Regions from separate parts of the Streptomyces sp. NPDC017520 genome, predicted to be linked through region 3. Evidence: riboswitches for the same ligand, from Rfam matches in the RefSeq annotation. Region 3 holds a riboswitch; each other region holds the start of a gene.
The links. A riboswitch is a leader RNA that binds a small molecule or an ion and turns the genes downstream of it on or off. The one in region 3 is predicted to bind cyclic di-AMP.
Positions count from the first base shown of each region.

Region 1: it holds a riboswitch for cyclic di-AMP, as region 3 does, so the genes downstream of both, ACH4KB_RS27435 (NlpC/P60 family protein) here and ACH4KB_RS12840 (M23 family metallopeptidase) in region 3, are expected to answer to the same signal.
Region 2: it holds a riboswitch for cyclic di-AMP, as region 3 does, so the genes downstream of both, ACH4KB_RS24835 (peptidoglycan DD-metalloendopeptidase family protein) here and ACH4KB_RS12840 (M23 family metallopeptidase) in region 3, are expected to answer to the same signal.

Region 1 covers NZ_JBIRKB010000013.1:58,738-68,353, forward strand. Annotated here, with positions in the region: gene ACH4KB_RS27410 (DUF5691 domain-containing protein) at 1-33, shown strand, start outside; gene ACH4KB_RS27415 (cobalamin B12-binding domain-containing protein) at 379-792, opposite strand; gene ACH4KB_RS27420 (lipase family alpha/beta hydrolase) at 1,136-2,041, shown strand; gene ACH4KB_RS27425 (peptidoglycan DD-metalloendopeptidase family protein) at 2,247-4,019, shown strand; gene pcrA (DNA helicase PcrA) at 4,120-6,597, opposite strand; cyclic di-AMP (ydaO/yuaA leader) riboswitch at 6,878-7,044, shown strand; gene ACH4KB_RS27435 (NlpC/P60 family protein) at 7,043-8,281, shown strand; gene ACH4KB_RS27440 (hypothetical protein) at 8,325-8,678, opposite strand; gene ACH4KB_RS27445 (NlpC/P60 family protein) at 8,926-9,616, shown strand, end outside.
Region 2 covers NZ_JBIRKB010000010.1:292,593-302,208, reverse strand. Annotated here, with positions in the region: gene ACH4KB_RS24850 (STM4012 family radical SAM protein) at 1-1,368, shown strand, start outside; gene ACH4KB_RS24845 (STM4011 family radical SAM protein) at 1,376-2,299, shown strand; gene ACH4KB_RS24840 (SGNH/GDSL hydrolase family protein) at 2,312-3,139, opposite strand; gene ACH4KB_RS24835 (peptidoglycan DD-metalloendopeptidase family protein) at 3,328-4,299, opposite strand; cyclic di-AMP (ydaO/yuaA leader) riboswitch at 4,302-4,462, opposite strand; gene ACH4KB_RS24830 (tyrosine-protein phosphatase) at 4,906-5,718, shown strand; gene ACH4KB_RS24825 (DUF6126 family protein) at 5,767-5,940, opposite strand; gene ACH4KB_RS24820 (helix-turn-helix domain-containing protein) at 6,006-6,614, opposite strand; gene ACH4KB_RS24815 (aspartate aminotransferase family protein) at 6,689-8,086, opposite strand; gene hpnH (adenosyl-hopene transferase HpnH) at 8,178-9,197, opposite strand; gene ACH4KB_RS24805 (1-hydroxy-2-methyl-2-butenyl 4-diphosphate reductase) at 9,203-9,616, opposite strand, start outside.
Region 3 covers NZ_JBIRKB010000004.1:488,697-498,312, forward strand. Annotated here, with positions in the region: gene ACH4KB_RS12825 (GNAT family N-acetyltransferase) at 1-2,285, opposite strand, end outside; gene ACH4KB_RS12830 (HPr family phosphocarrier protein) at 2,527-2,808, shown strand; gene ACH4KB_RS12835 (GntR family transcriptional regulator) at 2,967-3,674, opposite strand; gene ACH4KB_RS12840 (M23 family metallopeptidase) at 3,852-4,667, opposite strand; cyclic di-AMP (ydaO/yuaA leader) riboswitch at 4,681-4,848, opposite strand; gene ACH4KB_RS12845 (M16 family metallopeptidase) at 5,070-6,440, opposite strand; gene ACH4KB_RS12850 (M16 family metallopeptidase) at 6,467-7,849, opposite strand; gene ACH4KB_RS12855 (DNA topoisomerase (ATP-hydrolyzing) subunit A) at 8,117-9,616, shown strand, end outside.

The DNA of each region.
Region 1 (9,616 bases), on a different contig from region 3:
CGCGCCGCGATGGAGGCGGAACTGATGTCCTGACGCGCGGGAGGGGGAACGGCGCGGAGCTGCCCGCCGCCGTAGGGGAAGGGAGCTGACCCGCCCACCGCCGTGACAGACGACGAAGAAGACGCGGGCACACACGCGGGCGACCACGAGACCGCGAGCACACACCCGGGCGGCGGCAACCGCGAGCACACACGGGCGGGCGGCCACGAGACCGCGAGCACACACCCGGGCTGCGGCGACCACGAGCACACACACGCCGGCGACCACGACCGCGGGCACCCACGCGGGCGAGGGCCGCATCGATGCCCCGGGACGGCGACGGAATCGCCGTCACCCGCGCGGGCCCCGTACGCAGCGGGCCCGCTCCGGGGCCGGTGTTCAGGCCTGTGCGGCCTGGCGGACGTTGGCGTTGACCCACGTGACGATCTCGGTCGTCGTCGCCCCCGGGGTGAACAGCTCCGCGACGCCCAGTTCCTTCAGCGGCGCGATGTCGTCCTCCGGGATGATCCCGCCGCCGAACACCTTGATGTCCTCCGCCTCCCGGGCCTTCAGCAACTCGATCACCTTGGCGAACAGCGTGTTGTGCGCCCCGGAGAGGATCGAGAGGCCGATGGCGTCGGCGTCCTCCTGGATCGCGGTGTCGACGATCTGCTCGGGCGTCTGGTGGAGCCCGGTGTAGATCACCTCCATACCGGCGTCCCGCAACGCCCGCGCGATGACTTTGGCCCCGCGGTCGTGGCCGTCGAGTCCCGGCTTGGCCACCACCACACGGATCGGACCGGTCACACCCATCACTGCCTCCACCTGGTCTCCCGCGCCTGAAGGGCCGGGGATGTGAACGAACGTTATCCACAGCATTCCGCAAGGCGCTGTTTCACGGCAGGCGGGGAGGGGGAAATCACATGTGGGACATGTTCGCCGGGCGCCATCGACCCGTACGTGACCGATCGGACACCCCTAGGGAAGCCGCCACGAGGTTGTCGTACCACCGCGCCGCCAGCCGCACGGCACGGTGGTACGGCCCCCGTACCCGCAGATCCGCGACCGACGCGGAGACGCGGAGACGCGGAGACACCCCATGAGGGCATACGGGGACGGGAGCCGCCTCCCCGTATGCCAGTGCAGGAGGCCGGCCGTGAAGCTCCTCCCTCTCCTCTCCCTGCTGCCCCGCCTGCCCGGCCCCCGACTGTCGGCCGCGCTCCTCGGCGCCACCGCGCTGGAGCTGGCCGTCCTCGCCGGGCACCTGATCGCCTACCCCTTCGGTCTCGCCCCGGAGCGCCGCCGGTCCCCCCGCCCGCCGAACCGGCCCGCGAGCACCGGCGCCGACGGCCCGGATCACAGCGGGACCCCGCCCGAGACCACCGCCCCGCCGGTCGCGGCCGCAACCGCGCCCCCCGTCGTCCTGCTGCACGGCTTCATCGACAACCGTTCCGTGTTCGTCGTCCTGCGGCGCGCGCTGACCGGGCACGGCCACCGCCACCTGGAAGCCCTCAATTACTCACCGCTGACCCGCGACATCCCCACCGCCGCCGAACTGCTCGGGCGGCATGTGGAGGAAATCTGCGAGCGCACCGGGCACAGCCGGGTCGACGTCGTCGGGCACAGCCTCGGCGGCCTGATCGCCCGCTATTACGTACAGCGACTCGGAGGTGACCGGCGGGTGCGCACCTTGGTGACGCTCGGAACCCCCCACGGGGGCACCGCCGTCGCCCCCGGGGCGGGCATTCACCCCATCGTGCGTCAGATGCGCGGCGGTTCCTCCGTGATCGAGGAGCTGCGCGCCCCCGCTCCCGGCTGCCGGACCCGGTTCGTGAGCTTCTGGAGCGAGTTGGACCAGGTGATGGTTCCGGTCGGAACAGCGTGCGTCGACCATCCGGATCTCGACGCGGTGAACGTACGCGTCACCGGCATCGGACACCTCGCGCTGCCCGTGCACCCGACGGTGGCCGCCGCGATCCGTGAGGCTCTTGAGGCACCGGAGGCCGGAGAGGACACCGCCACCGCTGCCGGATCCTCCACCGGGGCGACTTCCGCGGCCTGAAATAGAACATCAGTCGAACGTAGGACCAAGGCTGCGCCTGCCGTCCACCGAAAGACGGACGATTGCCCGTTTCCTGCGAACGCAAAACCTGTCGAAGATTGTCGTCCTCACATACCGCCGGGTACAGTCGCGGCCACTGCTTCCCCCTGGGACTCCCCTGACCGGGACCCAGAACAGTCCTGCTGCCGAGGCGAGAGAGAAGTTGGTGAACGACCAGCACCCCCACGCCGGGCCTGTCGGGTACGACGACCGATCGACCGGCAGCTTCGCCACCGACCCGCTCTTCGGCTCCCTTCCGGGCGGCCACGACACCGGCTACGACGCGGGTCCCCCCGCTGCCGGACACGGCGACACCACCTACGGCGCCGGCTATGACACGACGTACGCGACCGGCCTGCCGGACCACAGCGGCCAGTACGACTCCTCCGCGTGGAACACCGACACCGGCGCACAGCAGACGCCCGCCTACGACGGTTACTCCGCCCAGGAGCAGGCCCCGCAGCAGTGGGACACCTCCGGGGCCTGGCAACAGGTCGCCGAACAGAACCTGACCGGCCAGTGGGCGACGGCCGACACCGGCGCGTTCCCCACCACGGGCTTCCCCGCCGCCGCCCCGTACGGCACGGAGAACACGCAGGCCACGGAGGCCTACAGCACCGGGGTGTACGGGACGGACGCCTACGACACCGGTACGTACCCGGCCGGTACCGCGTACGGAGCCGACGGCGTCCACGGCGCCGACGCCTACGAGACCGGGTCGTACCCGACCGGCGCGTACGGCACGACGGCCGTCGCCGCCGACACCGGGACGTACGCCAGCACCGCCTTCACCACCGGCACGTTCGACGCGGGCACCCACGACACCGGTTCGCATGGCTTCGGCGCCTACGAAACCGGCGCTTACGGCACCGTTTCCTACGGCACGGGTACGTACGACACGGGCGCCTACGACGCGACGGCGTGGAACTCCGGCGCCACGCCCGGGGACACCGCGTATGAACCCGAACAGACGTCGCACCCGCTGTACGAACAGCAGCCGGCCGACGCGACGGCGCCCGGGGCGGCGGCCGAACCGGACGGTACGGCCGAGGAGCCGGAGACCGCCCACCACTCCACCGCCGAGTTCGCCGCCCTCGCACCGGACGCCGTGCCGGAGCCGGAAGCCGGGGACGACTTCCCCGCCACGCACTCCGTGAACCACACCGCCGTCCGACCCCCCGCCCCCCGCAACCGGGCCCGTCGGCGTACTCCCGCCAAGCGTTCCGCCCTGCTGACCGTCGCGGTGCCCTCCGCCTGCGTGATGAGCGTCGCGGGCATCGCCGCCGCCTCGGTCGGCGGGATGCCCGGCGGCGAGGAGAAGCCGGAGGAGACGACCACCTCGCTGGCGGTGGCCGACCCCAGCACGGTCAAACCGGTCGCCGCGAACAACCGGCTGGACAGCCAGCTGGAGCAGCTCTCCGAGGGCAGCGACGACTTCCGTGAGCGCGCGAGCCGCACCCAGGAGCGCATCGACCTGCGGGAACGGCAGGCGGCGGAGAAGAGGAAGCGCGCGGAGGATGCCGCACGCCGCGAGGCGCTGCGTCCCAAGTTCGTCCTGCCGGTCAAGCAGCACGGGCTCAGCGCCTACTACGGCCAGGCGGGCGTCAACTGGATGTCCGTGCACTCGGGCATCGACTTCCCCGTCTCGTACGGCACTCCGGTGATGGCCGCGACCGACGGCACCGTACGCACGCAGCTGAACAGCGCCTACGGGGTCATGGCGATCGTGACCGCCGCCGACGGCACCGAGACCTGGTACTGCCACCTCAGCAGCACCAAGATCCGCTCCGGCCCGGTGAAGGCCGGCGACGTCATCGCGTACGCCGGGAACTCGGGCAACTCCACCGGCCCGCACCTGCACTTCGAGGTCCGGCCCGGCGGCGGCTCGGCGATCGACCCGCTGGCGTGGCTGCGCAGCAAGGGCCTCGACCCTAGCTGATACGGCATCACGAGCACGGACAGACGGAAACAGACGGAAGCGGGAGAGAGTGCCTCGGCGCTCTCTCCCGCTGCCGTCTGTCCGGCTCTGCCCCGCCCGCCTACAGCTTCTCGACCGGCGCGTACCGCAGGAGCAGCTTCTTCGGACGTTCGTCGCCGAAGTCGACCGTCGCCTTGGCCTGGTCGCCGAAGCCCTCGACGGCCGTCACCGTGCCGAGCCCGAACTGGTCGTGCGTGACCCGGTCCCCGGCCACGAGGGTGACCGTCGGCTTCTCCGCGCCGCCGCGCCGGGTCGCGAAACCCGAGGGTCCGGAGCGGGAGCGGGAGGAGGACAGCGAGGACGTGATGCCGGAGGTGGGCCCCGCGGGGGCGGCCATCGGGCCCTTGCGCCGCCAGTCCAGGTGCGCTTCCGGGATCTCCTCCAGGAAGCGCGAGGGCGGGTTGTACGAGGGCTGGCCCCAGGCGCTGCGCATCGCGGCCCGGGTCAGGTAGAGCCGTTCGCGGGCGCGGGTGATGCCGACATACGCGAGGCGGCGCTCCTCCTCCAGCTCCTTGGTCTGGCCGAGGGCCCGCATGTGCGGGAAGACGCCGTCCTCCATGCCGGTGAGGAAGACGACCGGGAACTCCAGCCCCTTCGCGGTGTGCAGGGTCATCAGCGTGATGACGCCGGAGCCGTCCTCGTCCTCGTCGGGGATCTGGTCGGAGTCGGCGACGAGCGCGACCTTCTCCAGGAACTCCGCGAGCGTGCCCGCGCCCTCCTCCTCGGCGCGCTCCTGCTCGAATTCGAGGGCGACGGCGGCGAGTTCCTGGAGGTTCTCGATGCGGGTCTCGTCCTGCGGGTCGGTGGAGGCCTGGAGCTCGGCGAGATAGCCCGTGCGCTCCAGGACGGCTTCCAGCACGACGGCGGGGCCGGCGCCGGACTCGACGATCGTGCGCAGCTCCTCCATCAGCGTGTTGAAGCGCTTGACGGCGTTGGACGAGCGGGCGGCCATGCCGTACGCCTCGTCGACGCGGCGCAGTGCCTGGGGGAAGGAGATCTTCTCGCGCATCGACAGGGCGTCGATCATCGCTTCGGCGCGGTCGCCGATGCCGCGCTTGGGGACGTTGAGGATGCGGCGCAGCGGGACGGTGTCCTCGGGGTTGGCGAGGACCCGGAGGTAGGCCAGGACGTCCCGGACCTCCTTGCGCTCGTAGAAGCGCACACCGCCGACGACCTTGTAGGGCAGACCGACGCGGATGAAGATCTCTTCGAAGACACGGGACTGGGCGTTGGTCCGGTAGAAGACGGCGACGTCGCCCGCCTTGGCGTCGCCCGCGTCGGTGAGCCGGTCGATCTCGTCGGCGACGAACTGCGCCTCGTCGTGCTCGGTGTCGGCGACGTAGCCGGTGATGCGGGCGCCGCTGCCGGCGTTGGTCCAGAGGTTCTTGGGGCGGCGGCTCTCGTTGCGCTCGATGACGGCGTTGGCGGCGGAGAGGATCGTCTGCGTGGAGCGGTAGTTCTGCTCCAGGAGGATCGTCGTCGCGCTCGGGTAGTCCTCCTCGAACTGGAGGATGTTGCGGATGGTCGCGCCCCGGAAGGCGTAGATCGACTGGTCCGCGTCGCCCACCACGCACAGCTCGGCGGGGGCGTCGGCCTCCCCGGCCGGGCCGACCAGCTCCCGTACCAGCGTGTACTGGGCGTGGTTGGTGTCCTGGTACTCGTCGACGAGGACGTGGCGGAAGCGGCGGCGGTAGTGCTCGGCGACGTCCGGGAAGGCCTGGAGGAGGTGGACCGTGGTCATGATGATGTCGTCGAAGTCCAGGGCGTTGGCCTCGCGCAGGCGGGCCTGGTAGAGCGCGTACGCCTGGGCCAGGGTCTTCTCGAAACCTCCCCCATTCTCGGCTTCGCTCGAACGGGAGGTGCCCCCTCCGGCCTGCCCGGCGAAGGTCTCCTCGTCGATGAGCTCGTTCTTGAGGTTGGAGACCTTGGCGGTGAAGGACTTCGGCGGAAACTGCTTCGGGTCCAGGTCGAGGTCGCGGCAGACCAGGGCCATCAGGCGCTTGGAGTCGGCGGCGTCGTAGATCGAGAACGACGAGGTGAAGCCGAGCTTCTTCGACTCGCGGCGCAGGATGCGGACGCACGCGCTGTGGAAGGTCATGACCCACATGGCGTTGGCGCGGGGGCCGACGAGCTGCTCGACGCGCTCCTTCATCTCGCCCGCGGCCTTGTTGGTGAAGGTGATCGCGAGAATCTGCCCGGGGTGCGTCCCGCGCTCGGCCAGCAGGTGGGCGATGCGGTGGGTGAGGACCCGGGTCTTGCCGGAGCCGGCCCCGGCGACGATGAGCAGCGGGGACCCGGCGTGCACGACGGCGGCGCGCTGCTCGGTGTTCAGCCCGTCGAGCAGGGCGGCGGAGTCGATCACCGGGCGCGCGTGACCGTCCCGGTAGTACCCGTCCCGGGGCGGCGGGGGCGCGTCGTAGACGCCCTCGAAGAGTCCCTCCGGCACCGCTTCGGGCGCGTGGTCCTCGGGGGGCGGCGGGGGGCCGTCCTCCGCGGACTGGAGGCCGGTCAGGAAACTGTCGTCAAAGAGGCTGCTCATCGCCCCCCGAGTCTAGGCGGCCGGACTGACAAGCTACTGCCGAAGGTGAGAAGGCGGCGTCGGCACCGGGGAATCGCCCGCGCCTCACCCGTACGCACGGAGAGCGGACGTCGACGTTCCGTGAAGGAGTGCCCGGTCGGAGGGGGTGTCGGCCCCCCGATCCGGAAAGGTCACGAAAATGTATCGGGCATATCGCTCATCGTCCTTCCCAGCGGCGGGGCCGGTTGGCTAGCGTGCTCGGTCAGGTGGCCCGTACCTCCCTGGGGCGAACCACGCCCGACGGGCACCTCTGCCGAATCCGTCCCGCCGCCCTGGCGGTGCGGAACCGGGGACCCACACGCGACACCGGGGTGAATCGGTCCGTGCCCTCGCATGCGGACCGTAGGACAGCCTTCCGTTCCGTCCGAACCCGACAGCTAACCCGGTAGGCGGTCCACGGAAGGAGATGCCGGTCTTGGCATCGCATCGCAAGCCGCGCACGAAGGTGCGCACCACCACCCCCGCCGTCGGGCTGACGACGGCCGCGCTGGCCTCCGTGACGCTGCTCTCCACGCAGAGCGCCACGGCCGCGCCGGCTGAGCCGAAGCCCGCCATCGAGGAAGTGCAGAAGAAGGTCGACGCCCTGTACCGGCAGGCGGGCGCCGCGACCCAGGAGTACAACCGGGCCAAGGCCGCCTCCGCGTCCCAGCAGGCGAAGGTCGACACGCTGCTCTCCGACGTGGCGAAGCGGGCCGAGAAGATCAACGAGGCGCGCCGGGCGCTGGGCTCCTACGCGGCGGCCCAGTACCGCAACGGGGGCATCGCGCCGGCGGCGACGTTCTTCCTGGCGGACAACCCGCAGGGGTACTTCGACCAGAGCCGGCTGATGGACCGGGCGACGGAGCGGCAGCAGAAGGCCGTCGCCGAGGTCCGTACGCAGCAGGCCTCGGCGGCGAAGAAGCGCGCGGAGGCGGTGAAGAGCCTGGAGACCCTCACCGAGACGCAGGCCACGCTCGCCTCCAGCAAGAAGGACGTGCAGACCAAACTCACCGAGGCCCGGAGCCTGCTGTCGAGGCTGACCGCCGAGGAGAAGGCGCGGCTGGCGGAGCTGGAGCGCAAGAAGGAGGCCGAGGCGAAGGAGAAGGCGGCGAGGCTGGCCGCCCGGCAGGCCGCCGAGGCGAAGGAGAAGGCCGAGGCCGAGGAGAAGGCCCGCGAGGAGGCGGCGAAGGAGTCCGGCGGCGGTTCGGGCACGGGATCCGGCTCCGGCTCCGGTTCCGGTTCCGGTTCCGGTACGGGAACGGGAACGGGAACGGATCCGGGCTCCGGCTCCGGCACCGGTACGGACAGCGGTTACGCCGCCAAGGCGGAGAAGGTCCTGGCCTTCGCCCGCGCCCAGATCGGGAAGCCGTACGTATGGGGCGCGTCGGGCCCCTCCAGTTACGACTGCTCGGGGCTGACGCAGGCGGCGTGGCGGGAGGCGGGCGTGACCCTGCCCCGGACTACCTGGGACCAGGTGGAGGTCGGGACGCGGGTCGCCACGTCCGATCTGATCCCCGGAGACCTGGTCTTCTTCTACGACGACATCAGCCACGTCGGCATCTACAAGGGCGACGGGATGATGATCCACGCCCCGAAGCCGGGTGCGAACGTGCGCGAGGAGTCGATCTACTCCATGCCGATCTACGGAAGCGTGCGACCGGCGTGACGCGTGCCGGGGGCGGCCCTTGGGCGGCCGCCCCCGGGGAGACTCAGGTCCAGACCGTGGCGATGAAGATGTTGGCGGCCGTCAGTCCGCCGACCGCGGCGAACGCGCCCTTGTCCACCGTCTCGTCGTCCCGCTTGACGTAGACGAGGGCGAGGATCACGACCAGCAGCGCGAGCTTGATGCCGATCTTGACGTTGTTCACGGTCTGGTCGTCGGCCTGGTTGAGCCCGACCAGGGCGATACCGGTGACGAGCATGGTCAGCGCGCCGTGCAGCATGGCGGGGGTGAAGCGGGCGGTGCCCGCTCCCATGGCCTTCATCTGCGTCAGGAAGCCACCCAGCAGGGAGGCGATGCCGATGATGTGCAGGGCGACGAAGACATTGATGAGTACGTCCATGGCTCCGGAGCCTAGCCAGGGCCAAGGATGTGCCTTTCAGTGAGGCCCCCCTTCCTTGTGCGCTTCCTCCGAAATTGAATGCATTGCCCTGATATATGGGCGTATGAGTGATCACCCATGGCCGATGAAACGTCACATCAGGGCAATAGCAGTCATGCCGACTCTTTTCCCGGCACCGGGATTAGCGTCCTTCACGGACCCGCCGGTATTCCCCCGGCGGACAGCCGACAGGAAGGATGCCGCCCCCGTGGCAGCGCACCGCAGGTCAGCTCACCGAAAACCCAAGCAGCGCCCGCTCACCGGCTCTGCTGCCCGCACCGCCGCCACCCTGGCGCTCGCCGGGGCCGCCACCGCGGGGTCGGTCACCGGGGCGGGCGCGGCCCCCGCCGAACCGGCCCCCACCGCCTCGCAGGTCAAGGCGGAGATCGACCGGCTGTACCACGACGCCGAGGTCGCCACCGAGAAGTACAACGGGGCGAAGGAAGAGGCGGCCACCGCCACCCGCGCCGTCGACGCCCTGGCCGACGAGGCCGCCCGTCGCACCGCCCGCCTCAACACCGCCCGGCACGCCCTGGGTTCGCTGGCCACCGCGCAGTACCGCGGCGGAACCCTGGACCCGGCCCTGCAACTGGCGCTCTCCTCCGACCCCGACGCCTTCCTGCAACGCGCCTCCTACCTCGACCGGGCGGGCGACCGGCAGAGTGGGCTCCTGCGCGGCATCCGGCGACAGGTCTCCCAGATCACCCGCGTCAAGGCCCGCGCCGACCAGGAGACCGAGCGCCTCGCCGCCCGCCGCGCCGAGCTGCGCGAACACCGCACCGCGATCCGCACCAAGCTGGCCGACGCCCGCAGGCTGCTGGACACCCTGACCGCCGACGAACGCGCCGCCCATGAGCGCTCCGCCGACGCCCGGCACGGCGGCGGCCCGGCCCACGCCG
Region 2 (9,616 bases), on a different contig from region 3:
GCCGCGGAAGCGGCCACCGCCGTCCGGCCGTACGAGAGTTACGTCTACGCCTATCCGCACAAGACGGCCTACCGGCCGCTGGAGGACCGCCCGTCGCTGCGGTCGCTGTGGGCGGCCGAGCCCAAGGAGGCGCTCTCCCTCTACCTCCACATACCGTTCTGCGAGATCCGCTGCGGCTTCTGCAACCTCTTCACCCGGATCGGCGCGCCCGAGGAGCTGACGACGCGCTATCTGGACGCGTTGGAGCGGCAGGCCGTCGCCGTGCGGGACGCGCTGGGCGACGAGGAGCCGGTGCGGTTCGCCGCGGCGGCGTTCGGGGGCGGCACGCCGACGTTCCTCACCGCGGGTGAGCTGGAGCGGCTGTGCGACATAGCGGAGAAGCGGATGGGCGCCGACCTGCGTTCGGGGCCGCTGTCAGTGGAGACCTCCCCGTCCACGGCGACGGCGGACCGGCTGGCGGTGCTGGCCGACCGGGGCACGACGCGGATCAGCATCGGTGTGCAGAGTTTCGTGGCCGAGGAGGCGCGGGCGGCGGTCCGTCCGCAGCGCCGCGCGGATGTGGAGGCGGCACTCGGCCGGATCCGCGAGGCCCGGATCCCGGTGCTGAACATCGACCTGATCTACGGCATCGACGGGCAGACCGAGCGCAGCTGGCTCTCCTCGCTGGACGCGGCGCTGGCCTGGCGGCCGGAGGAGCTGTATCTGTATCCGTTGTACGTCCGCCCGCTCACCGGTCTGCACCGCCTGGGCGCGGCGGCCGGCGCCGAGGCGGAGGCCCTGGAGCAGGCCGCCTGGGACGAGCAGCGGCTGCGGCTGTACGCGGTGGGGCGGGATCATCTGCTGGCGCACGGCTACGAGCAGGTGTCGATGCGGATGTTCCGGCGGTCCGATGGACCGCGGGAGCAGGAGGGTCCCGAGGACTACGCCTGCCAGACCGACGGCATGATCGGCCTCGGCTGCGGTGCCCGTTCGTACACGGCGGCCCTGCACTACTCCTTCGACTACGCGGTGGACATGCGGGAGATCCGGTCGATCATCGACCGGTTCACCGCCGCCGAGGACTTCTCCCGGGCCGAGGTCGGCCGGTACGTCGACGCGGACGAGGCGCGACGGCGGTATCTGCTGCAGTCGCTGCTCCAGGCGGCGGGGCTGCCGGTGGCGGAGTACCGGGCACGGTTCGGCACGGATCCGGGCGTGGATTTCCCGGCAGAGCTGGCGGGGTTCGCGGCCCGTGGCTGGCTGGACGCGTCGGCGCCGGACGGTCTGCTGAGGCTGTCCCGGTCGGGCCTCGCCCATTCCGACGCGCTCGGTCCCGCGCTGTTCTCCCCCGGGGTGCGGGCCGCGATGGCCGCGTACGAGCGGAAGTGAGGAGGCCATGGACCTGACGATTCTCTACCGGGGCCCGCTCGCCTCCTGCGACTACGACTGTCCGTACTGCCCGTTCGCCAAGCGGCGGGACAGCCGCGCGCAGCTCACGGCGGACCGGGAGGCGCTGGAGCGGTTCACGGGCTGGGTCGCGGAGCGGACCGGTGACCGGCTGTCCGTGCTGTTCACCCCGTGGGGCGAGGGCCTGGTGCGCTCCTGGTACCGGCGGGCGCTGACCGAGCTTTCGCGGCTGCCGCACATCGGGCGGGTGGCTATCCAGACGAATCTGAGCGGCCGCACCGACTGGCTGGCCGACGCCGATCCGGAGCGGATCGCGCTCTGGTGCACGTATCACCCGGGACAGACACCGTACGAGAGGTTCCTGGGCAAGTGCCGGGAGCTGTCCGCCAAGGGGATCCGCTACAGCGTGGGGGTGGTGGGCTTCGACGCCCATCTGGAGGAGGCCCGGCGGCTGCGGGCGGCGCTGCCGGAGGAGGTCTATCTCTGGGTGAACGCCGCCGAGGGGCACTCCTACACCGACGAGGAGGCGGCGCGGTGGACGGAGCTGGATCCGCTGTTCCCCTTCAGCCGTGATCCGCACCGTTCGGCGGGGCTGCCCTGCCGGACGGGCGAGTCGGTGATCTCGGTGGACGGCGACGGCACGGTGCGGCGCTGTCACTTCGTCAAGGCGGAGCTGGGCAATCTCTACGACGGCAGCTACCGCCGGGCGCTCGGCCCGCGGGCCTGTCCGCTCGCCGTGTGCGACTGCCACATCGGCTATGTGCATCTGGAGTCGCTGCCGCTGTACGACGTGTTCGCGGGCGGTGTTCTGGAGCGGATACCGGCGACCCACACCCGGGGCGGGGGCACGCCGCCGGACGGGCTCGTGGTGCCGGGCCCGTCCCGGCGTGCGCTTCCCCTGCTGGAGCTCTGACCGGCTCGACGGCTACAGCGGCAGGAGGTCCGGGCGCTTCGCCTCGACGTGGTCGCCGGAGGACTCTCCGCGCAGCCGACGGCCGATCCAGGGCACGAGGTATTCGCGGGCCCACTGGATGTTGTCGCGCCGTGCGTCGAAGGGGCTGCGCTGGACCTGCGGCGGCCAGGGCTGGTCAGGGTCGGCGGGCACCTCGTGGCCGAGGACCTGCGCGGCGCGCAGCGCCACGCGGGTGTGGCCCTCGGGCGACAGATGCAGCCGGTCGTTGTCCCACGCGCGCCGGTCCTGCACGGAACGCAGCGACCACAGGTCCAGCACGGGGCAGTGGTAGCGGTCGGCGATGGCCCGCAGATGGACGTTGTACGTGGCGATCTTGCCGCGCATGTGGCGCAGCACCGGAACGCCCCGGGTGTCGAAGCCGGTGGTGACCATGACCGTGCCGACGGCGTTGCTCAGGTCGGCGACCGCCCGCTCGAAACGCTCGGCGAGGTCGTCGGGGTCGGTGCCGGGCCGGATGATGTCGTTGCCGCCCGCGCAGAAGCTGACCAGGTCGGGGGCCAGCTCCTTGGCGCGCGGGATCTGCTCCTCGACGATCTGGTCGAGGAGACGTCCTCGTACGGCGAGATTGGCGTAGCGGAAGTCCCCGTGCGGGGAGCCTTCGGGGCCGGTCGCCCCCTCGGGAGCCGGGAGCCGGTCGGCGAGGAGCACCGCGAAGCGGTCCGCCCAGCCGAGATATGTCCCGTCGGGGCCGGGATCGCCGACGCCCTCGGTGAAACTGTCGCCAATCGCCGCGTACGACCCGATGGTGTGCTGCTGGTTGTTTCTCGAATCGTCTGCCACAAGCACTTATCCTGCATCGTGCGATGTGACCTACGCGACCGTAATACGGGGTTGACGGGTGGTGAGATAGACCACCCGGTCAGTTTTTGGTAAAGCCGGAATAAGTGGAGGGACGGTGCGCCGCAGCGCACCGCCCCTTGATCACTTCTCGCCCGGGTCCGGTCGGACGGAGACGCCGGACGGAGACGTCAGACCGAGACGCCGTGCTGACGCAGGTAGGCGATCGGGTCGATGTCCGAGCCGTAGCTCGGGCCGGTGCGGACCTCGAAGTGCAGGTGCGGGCCGGTGGAGTTGCCGGTGGAGCCGGAGAGGCCGATCTGCTGGCCGCCGGTGACGGTCTGGCCGACGGAGACGTTGAGCGAGGACTGGTGGGCGTACTGGGAGTACATGCCGTCCTCGTGCTGGATGACGACCTCGTTGCCGTAGGAGCCGCTGTTGCCGGCCGAGACCACGGTGCCCGGGCCGATGGCGAGTACGGGGGTGCCGGAGGCGGCCTGGAAGTCCGAGCCGGTGTGGTAGCCGCTGGACCAGCTGGCGCCGGAAGCCCGGTACTGGGTGGTGACGTTGGCGCTGGCCAGCGGGGCGGACCAGCCGGAGCCGGTGGCTTCGGAGGAGCCGGTCCGCGACGGGCTGCCGGAGCCCTCCGAGTCGTCGGCGGAGACGGTGTCCGCCTTCGGGGCCTCCTTCGGCGCGGCCTTGGGCGCCGGTGCGGCCTTCTTCGGTGCGGCCTTCTTCGGGGCGGCCTCGGGAGCCGCGGACTTCTCGGCCGGGGCGGAGCCCTTGGCGCCGAGCGTCAGCTTCATGCCCGGGTGGATCAGGCTGGGGTTCTCGCCGACGGTGGAGCGGTTGTCCTGGTACAGCTTCTCCCACCCGCCCTTGAGCTGGTGCTCGGCCGCGATCTTCGCCAGGTAGTCGCCGGAGACGACGGCGTACGTCTTCGGGGCGGCCTTCGACGCGGCGGGGGCGGTGACCGGGGCGGTCTGCGCGGCGGCCACCGAGGCGGCGGCGGGCTTCGCGGCCGGAGCGGCCTGGTCCGCGGCGTTCGCGACGGTGGCGCCGATGAGCGGGAGGGCGAGTGCGGCGCCGCCGGTCCCCGCGGCGAGGACGCCGCGGGAGATCGGGCCGGACTTCGGACGGCGGTGCTTACCCTTTGCGGGCATGGGAAGTTCCTCTCCGGCGCCTGCGAGGTGAGCTGTCGGGTTCGGGCTGGAGATGCCCGGTCGCGTTGCGGCGACTTCACCCCGAGCCGGCCCGGATCGCTCCGGATCGGCGGCTTACCTGGTTCCCCCGCTCCTGCCACGCGTGAGTGGGTGGGTGCGAATTCCGGGCGGCGGCAGGATTAGGCGGTCCGTCCGGATTGCGGCGACCGTAAACGAGTCAGGACGAGCTGAACAAGCCATCGGTTGCTCGCCGGAATCATCGGTTCCATAGCGATCCGGAATTCCCGTCACACTCCGTGGATTACGGATCTTGACTTTCCGTGCGGGCAACGGGAATACCCTGGGGCGCGCTCACCACGGACCGTCACGGATATGATCCCGCTCACCTCCGAAATCCCATCTCCCCCATTAGCGGGGCATGTTCTGCGAAATGCACCAATACGGACACGCGATCGGCTTCGCTGCTGACGTTGAGTCAGACCGACCACCCCGGCACCCCGCACCGGGCGCGCGACCGTGATGATTTTCCGTCGAATCGATGTCGTATCGTCACGGGAGCGCCCTCGCCGGCGAGCCGCGCCGACGCCAGAGATCCCAGGAGCCACCGTGACGCAGCAGGTGCCGCAGGTCCCGCCGACAGAGACCGTGCTGACCGGAGTCCGCAACTTCCGCGACGTGGGCGGGCTCCCCACCGCGGACGGCCGGCGCACCGCCTTCGGGCGGCTCTACCGGAGCGGCCACCTGGCGCACGCCACGGCCGAGGACGCGGCTTTCCTCGGCGGGCTCGGGCTGCACACGATCTTCGACTTCCGCCACTCCGCCGACCACCAGCTCGACGGATACGACATCGAGCTGGCAGGTGTCCGTAATATCAGCATTCCGCTCTCGGATCCGGCCGACGGCGCGGAGTTCTGGCGGCTGGTGAGCGACGGGAACATCGAGCAGTTGCGCTCGGCCCTCGCGAACGGCAAGGGCGTCGACCGCATGATCCGGATGTACCGCGCGACGATTCTGGACCGCACCGCCGAGCACAGCCGGGTGCTGCACTCCCTGGCCGAGGACAGCGTCCCGGCCTTGATGCACTGCGCGGCGGGCAAGGACAGGGCCGGTCTCTCGATCGCGGTCGCCCTGCTGGCGGTCGGCGTCGAGCCGGAGGCGATCGAGGAGGACTACCTCAAGTCCAACGACCTCCACCGCCGCTACGCCGTGAAGCGCTCCGACCCGTCCGGCACCGGTATGTCGCCCGAGGTGCTGGAGCTGCTGGATCCGCTCTTCGGGGCGCGGCCCGCCTACCTCGCGGCGGCCTTCACGGCCATCGAGGAGAACTGGGGAACGACGGACCGCTACCTGGCGGAGGGGCTGCAGGTCTCCTCCGAGACCCGGGAGCGGCTGCGCGAGCGCCTGCTCGACCAGGGCTGACCCGGACGGGAAGCGATCCGTCCGGGGCGGGGGGTCGTCCGACCGCCGTCACTTGCTCCCGGCCACCACGAAGAGCAGATAGAGGAAGCCCGCGACGACGTGGCCCGCCACCAGGTAGGCGAAGAGCCGGATGATGACGCCGCGCGGCATCCGCTTCTCCTGCGGGTCCTCGTTCGGGCGGCGGCCGGGGCCCAGCGGGTCGTAGTGCTCGGAATCGGACATGACGGTCCTCTCGGTCGGCCTCACGGCCGGTGGAGCGAAGGATGAGGCCGGCCGGGACGGCCGGTTCAGCGCGCGTGAAGGGCGCTGCCGAGGCACAGCTCGGCGGCGGGGCTCTGCAGCAGGGAGTGGACGAAGAGCAGCTCCGCGCCGCAGCGGTCGATCGCCGCGATCCGGTGCGGGGTGAGCGAGTCGAAGTGGGCGCTGTCGCCGGGTTCGAGGTCGTGGACGGTGTCGCCGAGCCCGATCCGCAGCCGCCCCTCCAGGACGTACAGCCACTCCTCGCCGGGGTGGACCCGGACCAGGTCGCCCTGGGCCCCGTACGGAACGCGGACCCGCAGCGCCTGCATCGCGCGGCCGGATCCGCCGGCCTGCCGGTACATCCAGCCGTCGGCCTCCGCCCCCTCGAAGCCGCCGCCGCGGACGATCGCGTCCCGTTCGGGCGGCTGCTCGCCGAGCAGTTCGGAGACCGTCGTACCGTAGATACGGGCCAGGCCCAGCAGCATCGGCAGCGAGGGCTGCCTGCGGCCGGTCTCCAGCCGGGAGAGATGGGCCGGCGAGAGTCCGGCCCGGCCGGCGGCGGTCTCCAGGGTGAGGCCGCGATCGCGGCGCAGGTCGCGCAGTCGGGGTGCGACGCCGGGGAGCTCGTCCGGCACCCCTTCGTCCGGAGGGTTCATGGCTCCATTGGGCCAGGATCTTTCCTCTGAGGCAAATAAATTGCCTCAGAGGCAATCCCTCTCCTCCCGGCCGGTCAGCGGTTGGCCACGGCCTGCTTGACCAGCGTCCGGCCGAAGTCCCACATCAGTCCGCCGCCACTGTGCGCGTCGTCCATGACGGACGTGAAGGCCGCCACGAAGCGGTCCACCTCCGCGTCCCCGATGACCAGCGGCGGGATCAGCTTGATCACTTCCAGGTGGTCGCCGGAGACCTGGGTGAGGATCCGGTGCTTCTGGAGCAGCGGCACCACGACCATCTGCGCGAAGAGGCCCTTGCGGGCCGCCTGGAGCATGGTCCAGCGGCTGCGGAGCTTGAGCGAGGCGGGCCGGCCGAACTCGATGCCGATCATCAGCCCGCGCCCGCGGACCTCGTGCAGCAGCTCGTAGCGGTCCACCAGGGCCGCCAGCCGCTCGCGCAGCAGGTCGCCGGTGCGCCGGGCGTTGGCGACGGTCTCCTCGTCCTCCATCACCGTCAGGACGGCGAGCCCGGCCGCCATCGCCTGGGCGTTGGAGCCGAAGCTCGCGGAGTGGACGAGGACCCGGTCCATCGAGGAGTAGACCTTGCGGAAGATCCAGTCCTTGCCGAGGGTCGCGCCGACGGGCACATAGCCGCCGGAGAGCGCCTTGGCAACGCACACCAGATCGGGCTCCACCCCCTCCTCGTGCTGGTAGGCGTAGAAGTCCCCGGTCCGGCCGAGGCCCGTCTGCACCTCGTCGACGATCAGGAGCGCCTTGTGCCGGTGCAGCAGCTCCTGCGCCCCGCGCAGATAGCCGGGCGGTGCGGCGTGCACGCCCTTCCCCTGGACGGGCTCCACGACGAGGGCCGCGACGTCGCCCCGCGTCAGCTCGCGCCGCAGTGCCGCCAGGTCGCCCAGCGGGACGGCCGTGTCCGGCAGCAGGGGGGCGAAGCCGTCGCGGAAGCCGCTCTCCCCGTTGACCGAGAGGGAGCCGGTGGTGAGCCCGTGGAAGGCGTGGTCGCAGTAGAGGACCCGGGGCTTCCCGGTGGCGTAGCGGGCGAATTTCAGCGCCGTCTCGACCGCCTCCGTGCCGCTGTTCCCGAAGAAGACGCGGTCCAGGTGCGGGCTGTGGGCGAGGAGCTTCTCGGCGAGCAGGCCGGGCAGCGGCTGGCAGTCGAAGCGGGTGAGGTCGGCGAGCTGGGCGTCCAGGACGTCGTGCAACGCCTGTCGGACGACGGGGTGGTGACGGCCGAGGCCCATGACGCCGAACCCGGCGAGCATGTCGAGGTAGTCGTTGCCCTCCGCGTCCCAGAAGTACGCGCCCTCGGCCCGCTCGTAGACCTTGTCGAAGCCGATGGTGTGCAGCATGCGCGGCAGCTGGTGGTTGAGGTGGCGTGCGTGCAGGTCGTACCGTTCGGCCCCGCGCTCGGCGAGGAGCCGAGCCAGATCGAAGCCCTGGGATCCGCCGTCCGTCATCGCCCGCTCTTCCCTTCGGGTGTGCTGCGCCATGAGGGCCGGCCGCCCCGGGAGAACCGTGGCGGCCGGCCGTACCTCGTCGGACACCGCCTCAGCGGTTGCTGCTGATGGTCTCCCGCGCCGCGCGCAGGGATTCCTTCAGGGACCCCATGGTGGCGAGCACCGCCGTGGGCTCGTAGCCGCAGTGCGCCATGCAGTTGGCGCAGCGAGGGTCCTTGCCCCGGCCGTACTTCTCCCAGTCGGTCTCCTCGATGAGCTGGCGGTAGGTCGGTACGTAGCCGTCGTTCATCAGGTAGCAGGGGCGCTGCCAGCCGAAGAGCGAGTAGTTGGGGATCGCCCACGCGGTGCACGGGAAGTCCGCCTTGCCCTCCAGGAAGTCCAGGAAGAGCGGTGAGTGGTTGAGCCGCCAGCGGGCCCGGTTGCCGCCCGCGAAAGCCTTCTTGAACAGCTCGCGGGTCTGCTCGACGCCGAGGAAGTGCTCCTGGTCGGGGGCCTTCTCGTAGGCGTAGGCGGGAGAGATCATCATCTCGTCGACGTGCAGGTCGTCGTTGAGGTAGTCGAGGACCTCGATGATGGTCTGCGGGGTGTCGGTGTTGAAGAAGGTGGAGTTGGTGGTAACGCGGAAGCCGCGCCGCTTGGCCTCCTTCATCGCGGCGACGGCCTCGTCGAAGACGCCTTCCTTGGCGACCGACTCGTCGTGCCGCTCGCGCAGTCCGTCGATGTGCACGGCGAAGGCGAAGTACGGGGACGGGGTGAACTTGTCGAGCTTCTTCCGCATCAGCATCGCGTTGGTGCAGAGGAAGACGTATTTCTTCCTGGCCACGAGCTGGCGCACGATCTCGTCGATCTGGGGGTGCATCAACGGTTCGCCACCGGCGATGGACACCATGGGGGCGCCGGATTCGAGCACCGCGCCCACCGCCTGGGCGACCGGCATACGCTGCTTCAGGACACCGGCCGGGTGCTGGATCTTCCCGCACCCCTCGCAGGCGAGGTTGCAGGCGAACAACGGCTCCAGCTCGACGATCAGTGGGAACTTCTCACGCTTGCGGAGCTTCTGTTCGAGGAGATACGTCGCAACCTTGATGGACTGGCGGAGCGGCATGGCCATCTAGCTCACCTCCTGGGGAGCAGTAAAGATCGGTGCCATTCGTAGAAAGCCGGAAGGACGGAACGAAGAACGCGGAACGCCGATATTCCACCGCGTACGGTGCCGATACGGACGAGCTCGTGCTCTGGAGCGTCCACGACCACCCGGACGGCCGCAACCGGGCGCGGCCCGTGGCACAGGGCGGTACGCAGTGTCGCGGCGGACTCCATGTCCACCGCGATGGCGCCGCCCGCCCGCAGCGCGGCCCGCTCGGAGCCCCGTACGACGTGGTCGGAGCCGGTCAGCGGGCCGGTGTGGACCGTACGGCCCGGAACGGCCCTGGCGAGCGCGGCGACCAGGACGCCGGTGCCCGCGCAGGGTGTGGTGCCGTCGGCGTCCCGGGTCTCCTCGGCGACGACGAGGTCCCCCGGGTGCATCCC
Region 3 (9,616 bases):
TCGGGGGCGGTGGCGAGTTGTGCCTCGATCAGGGCGGCGGCCCCGGGCTCGTCGATGGTGTCGTCGAGGAACTCGGGGATCTTGCCGGGCACAGCCGCCTGGCGCCGCCACTGGGCGTACTTCACGGCCTCGGCGAGGGCCCGCACGGCGCGTTCGGCGGCGGGATAGGCGGGGATGCGGCCGGGGCCGTGGCCCGTGGCGGCCTCCGCGGCGGAGCTGGCTTCCGGGGCGCCGGGGGTGGCCCGGGTGGGGCTGGCCTGTGGGGCGGCGGGCGCGCCGGGGGCCGGGGCCGGGGCGGAGCTGGCCTTCGGGGCGGCCGGCGCGTCGGAGCCCGGGACCGGGGCGGTCGAGGAGGAAGTGGCCGCCCGGGTCCGGTCGGCGGCGGGCGTCACCGTGCGGGGGCCTAGCGCGGCGGTGCTGGACGCGGCGGCCAGCGCCTCGGCGAGGCCGCCGATCTCGACGTGGACGACGGCCACCGGCTTGGCCGCACCCCCGGCCACGGCCTTGTGGAGGGCCGTGGCCAGCACCTGTCCGTCACCGGTCTCGGCCTCTCCGTTCTCCCCCACCCACGGGATGGCGGTGACGATCACGGCGTCGCAGGTCCCGTCCGCCAGCGCCTCGGCCAGCGCGTCCCGGAAGTCCTGCGGGGAGGCGGCGGTGGTGAGGTCGATCGGCGGGCGTGGGCGCAGCCCCTCGGCCAGGCAGGCGTCGTACGTCAACAGGCCGAGGGACTCGGAGTTGCCGAGGATGGCGACCCGGGGCCCGGCCGGGAGCGGCTGGCCCGCCAGCAGGAGTCCGGCGTCGACCATCTCGGTCACCGTGTCGACCCGGATGACGCCGGCCTGGCGCATCAGCGCGGAGACCGTGGCGTCGGGGATGCGGCTGACCGGGACGGCGTGGCCGGGCGGGGTGGAGCCGCTGTGCCGGGCCCCCTTGACCACGACGACGGGCTTCACGGCGGCGGTGCGCCGGGCGAGGCGGGTGAACTTGCGGGGGTTGCCGAGCGATTCGAGGTAGAGCAGGGCGACGTCGGTGTCCGGGTCCTCGAAGGAGTACTGGAGGAAGTCGTTGCCGGAGACGTCGGCCCGGTTGCCCGCCGAGATGAACGAGGACAGGCCCGCGCCACGCCGGTGGAGGCCGGAGAGCAGGGCGATGCCGATCGCGCCGGACTGGGTGAACAGGCCGATCCGGCCGCGGGCGGGCGACTCGGGGGCGAGCGAGGCGTTCAGCCGGACGGACTCGGCGGTGTTGATGATGCCGAAGGCGTTCGGGCCGATGATCCGCATGCCGTACGAGCGCGCCTGGCGGACCAGTTCGCGCTGGAGTTCGCGGCCCTCGGCGCCCCGCTCGGCGTATCCGGCGGAGAGGACGACCAGCCCCTGGACTCCGTGCTCCCCGCAGTCGGCGACGGCTTCGGGGACCCGGTGGGCGGGGACGGCGATGACCGCGAGGTCGACCTGCTCGCCGATCTCGCCGAGCGAGCGGTGGGCGGGGACGCCGTCGAGGGTGGTCAGGCGCTCGTCGAAGGCGCGGTTCACCGCGTACGTACGGCCCGTGTAGCCGGCGGCGAGGAGGTTGCGCAGGACGGTGCGGCCCACGCCGCCGGGCGTGCGGCCGGTGCCGATGACCGCGACGGAGCCGGGGGCGAGCAGACGCTGCACCGAGCGGGCCTCGGCGCGCTGTTCGCGGCCGCGCTGGACGGCGAGGGACTTCTCGGTGGGTTCGAGGTCGAGGGTGAGGTGGACGGAGCCGTCCTCGAAGCTGCGGCGCTGGGTGTAGCCGCCGTCCCGGAACACCTTGATCATCTTGTTGTTGGCGGGGAGCACCTCGGCGGCGAAGCGGCGGATGCCGCGCTCCCGGGCGACCGCGGCGATGTGTTCGAGCAGCGCCGAGGCGACACCCCGGCCCTGGTGGGCGTCCTGGACGAGGAAGGCGACCTCGGCCTCGTCGGCGGGGGCTGAGGCGGGGCGGCCCTGGTCGTTGATGCGGTCGTAGCGGACCGTTCCGATGAACTCGCCGCCGATCGTGACGGCCAGTCCCACCCGGTCGACGTAGTCGTGATGGGTGAAGCGGTGCACGTCCCGGTCGGATAGGCGCGGATACGGGGCGAAGAACCGGTAGTACTTCGACTCGTCGGACACCTGCTCGTAGAAGCTGACCAGTCGCTCGGCGTCGTCCGTGGTGATCGGCCTGATGCGCGCGGTGCCCCCGTCGCGGAGCACCACGTCCGCTTCCCAGTGGTCGGGGTACGCGTGATGCGGACTCTGCTCCGGCGTGGGCTCCATGGGCAAAGCCTACGGCGGGGACCCCGGTCGCGGAGGGATCGGTGCCCGGGCAGTCTGAGGGGGCCCGGACCGGGGGCCGCCGGAGCACAGGACGGGACAGGAGGCCGGGCACAGGACCGGCAGGAGACCGGGCAGGACCGGCAGGAGACCGGGCACAGCGCCGGACAGGAGGCCGGGCACAGCACCACGCACTGCATGAGAGACTGGTCTAGACAACCGTTGATATGTGAAGGGCAGAACCATGGCTGAGCGCCGCGTAAACGTCGGTTGGGCCGAGGGCCTGCACGCCCGCCCCGCTTCCATCTTCGTCCGTGCCGCCACGGCTTCCGGCGTCCCCGTGACGATCGCCAAGTCCGACGGCAACCCGGTGAACGCCGCCTCCATGCTCGCCGTGCTCGGCCTGGGCGCACAGGGCGGCGAGGAGATCGTGCTCGCGTCCGACGCGGACGAAGCCGAGGCCGCTCTGGACCGGCTCGCGAAGCTGGTCGCCGAGGGCTTGGAAGAACTCCCCGAGACCGTCTGACCCACGCGACCCGGCCCGGCCGGATTCGACCGGTGCGAGAGCCGTGACCCTCTGAGGGGTCACGGCTCTTTCGCTTTCGGAAAAGAGCTACGCATCGACAATTGCGGACAGCACAAACAATGCCCCGCAATTACTTCTCTCTGTCTACGGCTCTTCTGTTAATTGCGGACGCCCGCGATGTTTACGTCATGTTGCGAAGTACTCACGCGGGGAACGGGCGCGGTGCGCCGCCCCGGCGGTCGCGGGCGGCGCAGCCGGTGGGCCCCCGCGGCGCGTTCCGCGTACTGGGCGGTCAGCGCCCTCGCCCGGTCGGCGTCGCCGCGCGCCACGGCGTCCACGATCGCGCCGCGCTCGGCCCAGGAGTCGACCGGGCGGGCCGGCTGCTCGACCGCGTACATCCAGGCGATCTTGTGCCGGAGCTGGGTGAGCAGGGCGATGAGCCCGGGGCTGCCGGAGGCCTGCGCGAGGGTCTCGTGGAACCAGCCGGCCAGCGAGCGCAGATCCTCGCCCTCGCCCCGGCGGGCGCGCTCCTGGCCCAGTCTGACCAGGCCCCGGAGCACCTTCAGGTGGGCTTCCGTGCGGCGCTGCGCGGCGCGGGCCGCCCCCAGGGGCTCCAGCAGCATCCGCACTTCCAGGAGGTCGGCCGCCTCCTGCACGGTGGGCTCGGCGACACAGGCGCCCGCATGTCTGCGGGTGACGACGAAGCCCTCGGACTCCAGGGTGCGCAGGGCCTCACGGACCGGGACGCGGGAGACCCCGTAGCGGCGGGCCAGCAACTCCTCGGTGAGGCGGCTGCCCCGCTCGTAGACACCGGAGACGATGTCGTCACGGATTGCCGTGCATACCGAATGCGCGGGAATGCGCATGTCCGAACCTCCGCCTTGATCCCCGCGAAACGCGGCCGCCCGACGTCTGTTCCGTGACTCTATTGCAATCTGCCGGAATTTCCGATGGCAGGCCGGAATTCGTGGATATCCACGGGCCCGAATCGCCGAGGGCCCCGGCGGGTGCCGGGGCCTTCGGGCAACGTCGCGCGGGGCGGGTCAGACGTTCAGTCCGTGGGAGCGCAGGTAGCCGACGGGGTCCATGTCGGAGCCGTAGTCGGGGCTGGTCCGGGCCTCGAAGTGCAGGTGCGGGCCGGTGGAGTTGCCGGTGGAGCCGGAGAGGCCGATCTGCTGGCCGGAGGAGACGCTCTGGCCGACGGAGACGCCGATCGAGGAGAGGTGGCCGTACTGGGTGTACGTGCCGTCCGTCATCCGGAGCACGATGTTGTTGCCGTACGCGCCGCCCCAGCCGGCCTCGACGACCGTGCCGGCGCCGACGGCGACGACGGAGCTGCCGGAGGCGGCCTGGAAGTCCACGCCGGAGTGGCTGCCGGAGGACCAGAGCGAACCGCCGGCGTTGTAGCCGGTGGTGACGTGGGAGCCGGCGACGGGGAGGTGGAAGGCGTTCAGGCGGGCGCGCTCGGCGGCGCGGGCGGCACGGGCCTTCTCCTCGCGGACCTCCTTGGCGCGGGCCTCTGCCTTGCGCTCGGCCTCCGCCTTGGCCTTGGCCTTGGCGGCCTTCTCGCGGGCCTCCGCGGCGGCCTCGGCCTTCGCCTTCGCGATCGCGTCGGCCTGCTGCTTCTGGGCGTGGGCCTGGGCGTCTATCTGCTCGGCGAGAGTGGCGTCGAGGGCGACGGTCTGGGTGAGGCCGGTGTCGGCGACCTGGGCGGCCTCGGTGTCCGCGGCGAGGGCCGGCGAGGCCAGCGAGCCGAGGACACCGGTGGTGGCCAGAGCCGCGATGCCGGCGGCCTGGGCGCTCCGGCGCGTGAGGCGGCTCGGGGCACGGTGCTTCCCGGTGGCACGGGTGAACGCCATGGAGGGGCTGATCCTTTCCTTCCTTCTCGCCTACCGGGTTAGCTGACGGGTTCGGAGCAGGAAGGTCTCCTACGGATCCCCGCGCCGGTTTCGCGGCACGGGCCTCCGATTCACCCCAGGGACTGCGTGGGTCCCCGGCTCCCCAGGCTCGCGCCTGACGGGGACTCGGCGATGACTGCCCGGCGCCGCGGCTGCGGCATACGGGTGGCGGACAGCCGAGCCGACGCTAGGCGGGGCGACTTCCCATCACCAAACGGACAAGGGGATTTGTCGCACATCCCACAGGGCAGACAGGCAACCTCTCCCCCAAAGGGGATGAAATGGACTAATCGAACAAAAAGGAGGACCCCGACGAATATGCGTTCGTCGGGGTCCTGTTCGCGGCGGTGTGCCACACGTGCGTCAGCCGGTGACGACGGACACCTCTCCGATGCCGAGGGCCTTCACGGGCTCCTCGATCCGGGCGGCGTCCCCCACGAGGACCGTGACCAGCCGGTCGACCGGGAAGGCGCTGACCACGGCGGCGGTCGCCTCCACGGTGCCCGTCTCGGCGAGCCGGGCGTAGAGGTGGGCCTGGTAGTCGTCGGGGAGGTGCTGCTCGACCTGGTCGGCCAGCGTGCTCGCGACGGATGCGGCGGTCTCGAACTTCAGCGGGGCGACGCCCACCAGGTTCTGTACGGCCGTCTCGCGCTCGGCGTCGGTCAGCCCCTCGGCGGCCAGCGTCCGCAGGACCTTCCAGAGGTCGTCCAGCGCCGGTCCCGTGGACTCCGTGTCCACCGAGCCGCTGATCGCGAGCATGGCCGCGCCGCCCGAGTCGGGGCCGCTGGAGCGCAGCACCTGGGCGAAGGCCCGCACCCCGTAGGTGTAACCCTTCTCCTCGCGCAGCACCCGGTCCAGCCGGGAGGTGAGGGTGCCGCCCAGGCAGTAGGTGCCGAGCACCTGGGCGGGCCACACGCGCTCGTGCCGGTCGGCGCCGATGCGGCCGATCAGCAGCTGGGTCTGGACCGCGCCGGGCCGGTCCACGATCACGACGCGGCCGGTGTCGTCCGCGGTGATGGGGGGCACCGGGCGGGCCTGGCCGGCGTTGCCCGACCAGTCGCCGAGGGTCTGGGCCAGTAGCGCGTCCAGGTCGATACCGGTCAGGTCGCCGACGATCACGGCCGTCGCGGTGGACGGCCGGACGTGGGCGTCGAAGAAGGCGCGCACGGCCCTCTCGTCGATCCGCCGGACCGTCTCCTCCGTGCCCAGGCGCGGGCGGGACATCCGGGCGGTGGCCGGGAACAGCTCCTTGGAGAGCTGCTTGGCGGCACGCCGGGACGGGTTGGCGTGCTCGTGCGGGATCTCGTCGAGGCGGTTGCCGACGAGGCGCTCGATCTCGCTCCGGTCGAAGGCCGGGGCCCGCAGCGCCTCGGCGACCAGCCCGAGGGCCTTGGTCAGCCGGGAGACCGGGACCTCCAGGGAGACCCGGATGCCGGGGTGGTCGGCGTGCGCGTCGAGCGTGGCGCCGCAGCGCTCCAGCTCGGCGGCGAACTCCTCGGCGCTGTGCTTGTCGGTGCCCTCCGAGAGCGCCCGCGACATGATCGTGGCCACGCCGTCCAGGCCCTCGGGTTCGGCCTCCAGCGGCGCGTCCAGGAAGATCTCCACCGCGACGACCTGCTGGCCGGGGCGGTGGCAACGCAGCACGGTCAGCCCGTTGGGCAGGGCGCCGCGCTCGGGCGCCGGGAAGGCCCAGGGGCGGGCCGTGCCGGGCGTGGGCTGCGGGTGGTACTCCATGGCTACTCCAGTCACGGCGGCGTCGCTCACTTGTCCGCCCCCTCGTGCGCGTCGGTGCCCTCGGTGGCTGCCGTGCCCTCGTCGGCCTCGTCGGCCGGCTCGACGGGTTCGATGGGCTCGTACACCAGCACCGCCCGGTTGTCGGGGCGCAGGGCCGCCTCGGCCGCCGCGCGCACCTCCTCCGCGGTGACGTCCAGGACGCGGCCCACGGCGCTCAGGGCGAGCTGCGGGTCACCGAACAGGACCGCGTAGCGGCACAGTTCGTCGGCGCGGCCGGCGACCGTGCCCAGCCGGTCGAGCCACTCGCGCTCCAACTGCGCCTGGGCCCGCTCCATTTCCTCGGGGGTGGGCCCCTCGGCGGCGAACCGGGCCAGCTCCTCGTCGACCGCGGCCTCGATCGTCTCGACCTCGACGCCGCCGGACGTCTTCACGTCCAGCCAGCCGAGCGAGGGTGCTCCGGCGAGCCGCAGCAGTCCGAAACCGGCCGCCACCGCCGTACGGTCACGGCGGACCAGGCGGTTGTGCAGCCGGGAGGACTCGCCGCCGCCCAGCACGGTGAGCGCCAGGTCGGCGGCGTCGCAGGCGCGGGTGCCGTCGTGGGGGAGGCGGTAGGCGGCCATCAGGGCGCGCGCCGGGACCTCCTCGTGGACCACTTCGCGCAACTGTTCGCCGATGATCCCGGGCAGCGTCCCGTCGCGCGGCGGCTGCTTGCCGTCGTGGGAGGGGATGGTGCCGAAGTACTTCTCGATCCAGGCGAGCGTCTGCTCGGGATCGATGTCGCCGACCACCGAGATCACCGCGTTGTTGGGCGCGTAGTACGTACGGAAGAACGCGCGGGCGTCCTCCAGCGTGGCCGCGTCCAGGTCGGCCATGGAACCGATCGGGGTGTGGTGGTACGGGTGGCCCTCGGGGTAGGAGAGGGCGGTCAGCTTCTCGAACGCGGTGCCGTAGGGCACGTTGTCATAACGCTGGCGGCGCTCGTTCTTGACGACGTCGCGCTGGTTCTCCATGGACTCCTCGTCGAGCGCGGCGAGGAGGGAGCCCATCCGGTCGGCCTCCAGCCAGAGCGCCAGCTCCACCTGGTGGGTGGGCATGGTCTCGAAGTAATTGGTCCGCTCGAAGCTGGTCGTCCCGTTGAGCGAGCCGCCGGCCCCCTGGACGAGCTCGAAGTGACCGTTCCCCTCGACCTGGCCCGAACCCTGGAACATCAGGTGCTCGAAAAGGTGAGCCAGACCGGTGCGTCCCTTGACCTCGTGGCGCGAGCCGACGTCGTACCAGAGGCAGACCGCGGCGACCGGGGTCAGATGGTCCTCTGAGAGCACCACACGCAGGCCGTTGGCCAGGCGGTGCTCGGTCGCTGTCAAGCCGCCGGAGCCGGCCTGTGCGGTGGCCGTGTGACCCATGGGCATGTACGTCCCTTCGATCGCGATACTGGACTTCCTGCCAGACCTGCCACTCTAAGCAAGCGCACCGGCACCTGGCGAAGTTCCCGTTCCGCGGATGTTTCCGTCGATGGTGTCGCGGACGCTGTCCGGGCGGGCCCCTCGGCCCGCTTCGGACGGGTCGAGGTCGGCGTTGTCAGTACGGCGGTCCACAATGGACCGCGTCAGTAGCTCGTGTCGTACCGAACAAGCTCAGGTTGTCCGAACAGAATCTGTGAAGGAGTCGCAGCCGCGATGGCCCGCCGTAGCACGAAGACCCCGCCGCCGCCGGACGACTTCGAGGAGAAGATCCTCGACATCGACGTCGTCGACGAAATGCAGGGCTCCTTCCTCGAGTACGCGTACTCGGTGATCTACTCCAGGGCCCTGCCCGACGCCCGCGACGGCATGAAGCCGGTGCACCGCCGCATCGTGTCCCAGATGAACGAGATGGGGCTGCGCCCCGACCGCGGCTATGTGAAGTGCGCCCGCGTCGTCGGCGAGGTGATGGGCAAGCTGCACCCGCACGGCGACGCCTCGATCTACGACGCCCTGGTGCGCATGGCGCAGCCGTTCTCGATGCGCCTCCCCCTGGTCGACGGTCACGGCAACTTCGGCTCCCTCGGCAACGACGACCCGCCGGCCGCCATGCGGTACACCGAGTGCCGGATGGCCGACGCCACCTCGCTGATGACCGAGGCGATCGACGAGGACACCGTCGATTTCCAATCGAACTACGACGGCCAGGAGCGCGAGCCGGTCGTCCTCCCCGCCGCCTACCCCAACCTCCTGGTCAACGGGGTCTCCGGGATCGCCGTGGGCATGGCCACCAACATGCCCCCGCACAACCTGGGCGAGGTCATCGCGGCCGCCCGGCACCTGATCAAGCACCCGGGCGCCGACGTCGAGACGCTGATGCGCTTCGTCCCGGGACCCGACCTGCCCACCGGCGGCCGCATCGTCGGGCTGGGCGGCATCAAGGACGCGTACACGGCGGGCCGCGGCACGTTCAAGATCCGTGCCACCGTCGCCGTGGAGAACGTGACGGCCCGCCGCAAGGGCCTCGTCGTCACCGAACTGCCCTTCACCGTCGGCCCGGAGAAGGTGATCGCCAAGATCAAGGACCTGGTCTCGGCGAAGAAGCTCCAGGGCATCGCCGACGTCAAGGACCTCACCGACCGGGCGCACGGACTGCGTCTGGTCATCGAGGTGAAGAACGGCTTCGTGCCGGAAGCGGTGCTGGAGCAGCTCTACAAGCTGACGCCGATGGAGGAGTCCTTCGGCATCAACAACGTGGCGCTGGTCGACGGTCAGCCGCTCACCCTGGGCCTCAAGGAGCTGCTGGAGGTCTATCTGGACCACCGCTTCGAGGTGGTGCGCCGGCGCAGCGAGTTCCGCCGCACCAAGCGCCGCGACCGGCTGCACCTGGTCGAGGGCCTGATCGTCGCCCTGCTCGACATCGACGAGGTCATCCGGATCATCCGGGACAGCGACAACTCCTCGCAGGCGAAGGAGCGCCTGATGGCGCACTTCTCGCTGAGCGAGATCCAGACGCAGTACATCCTGGACACCCCGCTGCGCCGGCTCACCCGTTTCGACCGGATCGAGCTGGAGAGCGAGCGGGACCGGCTCACCGGTGAGATCGACGCGCTGACCGCGATCCTGGAGTCGGACGCGGAGCTGCGCAAGCTGGTCTCCTCGGAGCTGGCCGCCGTGGCGAAGAAGTTCGGCACGGACCGGCGCACGGTGCTGCTG